Regions from separate parts of the Streptomyces sp. NPDC094032 genome, predicted to be linked through region 2. Evidence: predicted binding sites of a transcription regulator. Region 2 holds the regulator's gene; the other holds the start of a gene.
The links. Region 2 encodes HspR, which represses chaperone genes until heat shock. Its sites were predicted from a motif close to TTGAGNNNNNNNNNCTCAA; they were not measured.
Positions count from the first base shown of each region.

Region 1 (2,388 bases), on a different contig from region 2:
GTAGGCCGGGTCCTCCAGGGCGGCGCGGAGCTCGGTGACCTCGGCCTCGGTCATGCGGCCGCTCTTCGGCGGCTTGGTGCCCGTGCGGGTGGTGTACGTGCCGTCCTCGTGCACGACCAGCTTGTTGTCGACGCCCGCGAAGCCGCCGCTGACCACCACCTCGACGAGGACGGCCTGCGGGGCGGGCTCCTCGGTGGCGGTCGCCGGGGTGGCGGCGGGGGCGGGGGTCGCGGGGGCCTGGCCGCAGCCCGCCATGGTGATCACCGCGGCCAGCAGGGCCGCGGCCCCGTACCTCTTCTTCATGGAGCCGAGCATGCCCGCTCGGTCCCCTCCGTGCGGCCGGAACGGCTCAAGCCGCGCGGACGATGCCGGTCAGCGGCCCCCGGTAGTACCAGTCGAGGGAGTCGTAGAGGGCCATCCCGGCGGTGGTCGCCGCCAGGACGCCGGTCTCCGCGCCCGCCTGCGCGGCGGCCGCCTCCAGGGTGCGCATGACATTGGCGCCGAGGCCGCGGCGGCGGTGCGCCGGGTCCGTCTCGATCTGGTCGGCGACGGCCGTCTCTCCGGTGGGGGCGATCTGACCGCGGGCGGCGAGCGTGCCGTCGGGGGCCAGGATGCGGACCCGGATCACGCCGTCCCGGGTCTCCGTCGTCCGCGCGTAGCCCTCCGGGGGCGCGGGGCGGGCGGAGGGGTCCAGCTTCCTGGTCATCATGAAGCCCGGGTCGTCCGGGATGGTCCAGTCGTCCGTGATCCACGGCGCCACCTCCTCGGGGGACGCCATCACCTTGAGCCAGGCGTACGGCTCGGTGATCCCGGCGCACAGCTCGCCCACGGAGGCCGCGTCCGGGTGCGGCAGCACATGGCGGAAGGGGTGCTCGGGCAGTCCCACGTGGATCCGGTAGCCCCAGGGTTCGACGACGGCGGGCGCGGTGCCTCGGGAGGCGGTCCAGCCGGCGACCCAGGCGGAGGTAATAGATGCGGTGTCCATGTGGGTATTACAGCTGGTGTTCGCGGGGTGTGTGAGCGTGATCGCTCAGAGCGAACGGGGGGTGGGGAACATTCCTCGGCTCACGTGCATTGAGTCCACATAGCTCAACTTGACTGCCGAAGGGGAGATCATGGCTTCTGAGTCCATGGAGACCGCGCCGCTCACTCTGCCTGTGCTGCCGCTCGACGACGAGGTCGTGCTGCCCGGCATGGTGGTGCCGCTCGACCTGTCCGACAACGACGTCCGGGCCGCCGTCGAGGCCGCCCAGGCCGCCGTACGGGGTGGTACGGGCAAGCCGCGCGTGCTGCTCGTGCCCCGGGTGGACGGCACCTACGCGGGGACCGGCGTGCTCGGCACCGTCGAGCAGGTCGGACGGCTCTCCGACGGCGACCCCGGCGCGCTCATCCGCGGGCGCGGGCGGGTCAGGATCGGCGCCGGTACGACCGGGCCCGGCGGGGCCCTGTGGGTCGAGGGCGCCGTCGTCGAGGAGGCCCTGCCCGATCCGCTGCCCGGCTCCGTGACCGAACTGGTCAAGGAGTACAAGGCGTTGGCCACCAGCTGGCTCAAGAAGCGCGGCGCCTGGCAGGTCGTCGACCGCGTCCAGCAGATCGACGGCGTCGGCGCCCTCGCCGACAACTCCGGCTACTCGCCCTTCCTCACCGTCGAGCAGAAGGTCCGGCTCCTGGAGACCGCCGACCCGGTCGCCCGCCTCAAGCTGGCCACCGCGCAACTGCGCGAGCACCTGGCCGAGCAGGACGTCGCCGAGACCATCGCCAAGGACGTCCAGGAGGGCGTCGACAAGCAGCAGCGCGAGTTCCTGCTGCGCCGTCAGCTCGAAGCCGTACGCAAGGAGCTGCGCGACCTCAACGGCGAGGCGGAGGGCGACGAGTCCGACGACTACCGCGCGCGCGTGGAGGCCGCCGACCTTCCGGAGAAGGTGCGCGAGGCCGCCCTCAAGGAGGTCGAGAAGCTGGAGCGGGCGAGCGACCAGTCGCCCGAGGGGTCCTGGATCAGGACCTGGCTCGACACGGTGCTCGAACTGCCGTGGAGCGAGCGGACGGAGGACGCCTACGACATCCAGGGCGCGAAGGCGGTCCTCGACGCCGAGCACGCGGGCCTGGAGGACGTGAAGGAGCGGATCACCGAGTACCTGGCGGTGCGCAAGCGGCGCGCCGAGCGGGGCCTCGGGGTCGTCGGCGGGCGGCGCGGCGGTGCCGTGCTCGCGCTCGTCGGGCCGCCCGGCGTCGGCAAGACCTCGCTGGGCGAGTCCGTCGCGCACGCGATGGGGCGGAAGTTCGTGCGGGTCGCGCTCGGCGGCGTGCGCGACGAGGCCGAGATCCGCGGTCACCGGCGTACGTACGTGGGCGCCCTGCCCGGCCGGATCGTCCGCGCCATCAAGGAGG
Region 1 is NZ_JBEOUE010000043.1:19,859-22,246, reverse strand. It holds gene ABTZ54_RS34265 (hypothetical protein) at 1-303, opposite strand, end outside; gene ABTZ54_RS34260 (GNAT family N-acetyltransferase) at 350-985, opposite strand; gene lon (endopeptidase La) at 1,116-2,388, shown strand, end outside.
Region 1: lon (endopeptidase La) is a predicted target of HspR. The motif match lies at 1,075-1,093, and genes of this name have one in related genera.

Region 2 (2,388 bases):
GAAGCAGTTTCGTGGACATGAGCGGCTTCGACCTCACTTGATGGTTTCCTCTCCCCCGCGTACAAGACGATGGCTCAGTCTTTGCGCTGGCACCACCGGGGCAATGCATCATGTTCCTGAAATACAGGATCCTGGGGGGTGTGCATATGCCGCAGAAACTGACAGAGCCGACACATCCCCACGGGCATGTCGACCTCTGTGCAGCCGGAACGGACTTGTACGCAAGTGCGTTGCGGATCGGGCGAATAACCAGGAGTGAGGCAGAAGCCGCACCCTGCCTCATGGATCTCGACCTGTTGCACCCGGATCCGGACGATCCGTCCTGGCTCCGGCCCGTCCCGCCCTCGGCGGCGCTCGCCCGGCTCGTCCAGCCGCTGGAGCGCGAGATCCAGGACCGGCGCGCCCTGGCCATGGGGCTCTCCAGCACCTTCGAGCCGTTCATGGCGATCAGCGCCCAGGACCCCTCGACCACCCACGCCATCACCGTGCTCGAAGGCATCCACCGCATCGACGCCGTCCTCGGCCGGGCGACCGCCGAGTGCTCCCAGGAGCTCCTGACCGTCCAGCCCGGCGGCGGCCGCAGCGAACACACCCTCAGCACCGCGCTCAACCGCGTCCAGCCGCTCCTGGACCGGGGCGTGCGGGTGCGCACCCTCTACCAGCACACCGTCCGCCACAGCCCCGGCATGCAGGTCTACCTCGAACAGGCCGGCATGGACCGGCTCCAGGTCCGCACCCTGGAGGAGAGCATCGAGCGGCTCATCATCATCGACCGCTCCGTCGCCCTCATCCCGGCCCGCCAGGACCGCCAAGTGGCCCTGGAACTGCGCCACCCCGGCCTCGTGGAGTACCTGGCGACCGTCTTCGAGCAGTCCTGGGCCCGCGCCACCCCCTTCGGCGAGCAGGTCCCGGGCGCCCAGCGCAGGGACGGCATCAGCGGCGTCCAGCACTCCATCGCCAAGCTGCTCGTCGAGGGCCACGTCGACGAGGCCATCGCCCGCCGCCTCGGCATGAACGTACGCACCTGCCGCGCCCACATCGCCAAGCTGGCCGCCACCCTCGGCAGCGGCAGCCGCGCCCAGCTCGGCTTCCTCATCGCCCAGTCCGGAATCCTCGACGAGGCCCCCTCCGCCGGAGCGGAAGGGGCCTCGTGAAGATGCTGAGGGCGTACGGGAAGGGCTACTCGCCGCGCTTGTGCCCCGGCCGCCAGACCACCAGGGCGCTGGCCTGCTGGACGTCCGTGTAGGGCACCAGGTCGCGCCGGTACGAGGCGTGGACCTGGGCCTCGCGCTGGCGCATCGCCGCCGCCGCGCCCTCGACCGCGGTCGACAGCTCGGCGATCCGGCTCTGCAACGCGGCGACCTGGTTCTCCAGCTCGATGATGCGCTTGATGCCGGCCAGGTTGATGCCCTCGTCCTGCGACAGCTGCTGCACCTGACGGAGCAGCTCGATGTCACGGGCCGAGTAGCGGCGCCCACGGCCCGCCGTGCGGTCCGGGGACACCAGACCCAGGCGGTCGTACTGGCGCAGGGTCTGCGGGTGCAGACCGGACAGCTGGGCCGCCACCGAGATGACGTACACCGGCGTCTCGTCGGTCAGTTGGTACGCCCTGGAACTGAATCCGGGCTGTCGGCGGCGGTCCATGTCCTCAAGCTCCCTTCGCGGCCTGGAACAGCTCTGCCCTGGGGTCCTCGTCCGCGGTGGCCTCGCGGTAGGTCTCCAAGGCCTCGCGGGCCTTGTCGCCCAGGTCCTTCGGCACCGCGATCTCCACGGTCACCAGGAGGTCGCCGCGCGTGCCGTCCTTGCGGACCGCGCCCTTGCCACGGGCGCGCATCGTGCGCCCGTTGGGCGTGCCGGCGGGCAGCTTCAGGGTGACCGGGGGGCCGCCCAGCGTCGGGACCCTGACCTCGCCGCCGAGCGCCGCCTCGTCGAAGCTGACGGGCACCGTGACGGTGAGGTTGTCGTCCTTGCGGCCGAACACCGGGTGGGCGTCGACGTGCACGACGACGTACAGGTCGCCGTTCTGCCCGCCGCGCTCGCCCGGGGCGCCCTTGCCGCGCAGCCGGATCTTCTGGCTGTCGCTGACGCCCGCCGGGATGCGGACCTGCATGGTCCGCGAGGACTTGGCCCGGCCGCTGCCCTTGCAGACCTCGCAGGGGTTCTCCGCGATCAGGCCGCGGCCCTTGCAGTCCACGCACGGGTCGGTCAGCGAGAAGCCGCCGCCGCTGCCGCGCGAGACCTGCCCGGTGCCGACGCAGGTCGGGCACACCCGGGGGGTGCCGTTCTTGTCGCCGGTGCCCGAACACGCCTTGCACGGCTGCTGGCTGGACATCCGCAGCGGCACGGTCGCGCCCTCGATGGCCTCGGTGAAGCTGAGCGTCACCTCGG
Region 2 is NZ_JBEOUE010000025.1:104,998-107,385, reverse strand. It holds gene ABTZ54_RS28715 (hypothetical protein) at 1-19, opposite strand, end outside; gene ABTZ54_RS28710 (helix-turn-helix transcriptional regulator) at 147-1,154, shown strand; gene ABTZ54_RS28705 (heat shock protein transcriptional repressor HspR) at 1,180-1,644, opposite strand; gene dnaJ (molecular chaperone DnaJ) at 1,649-2,388, opposite strand, start outside.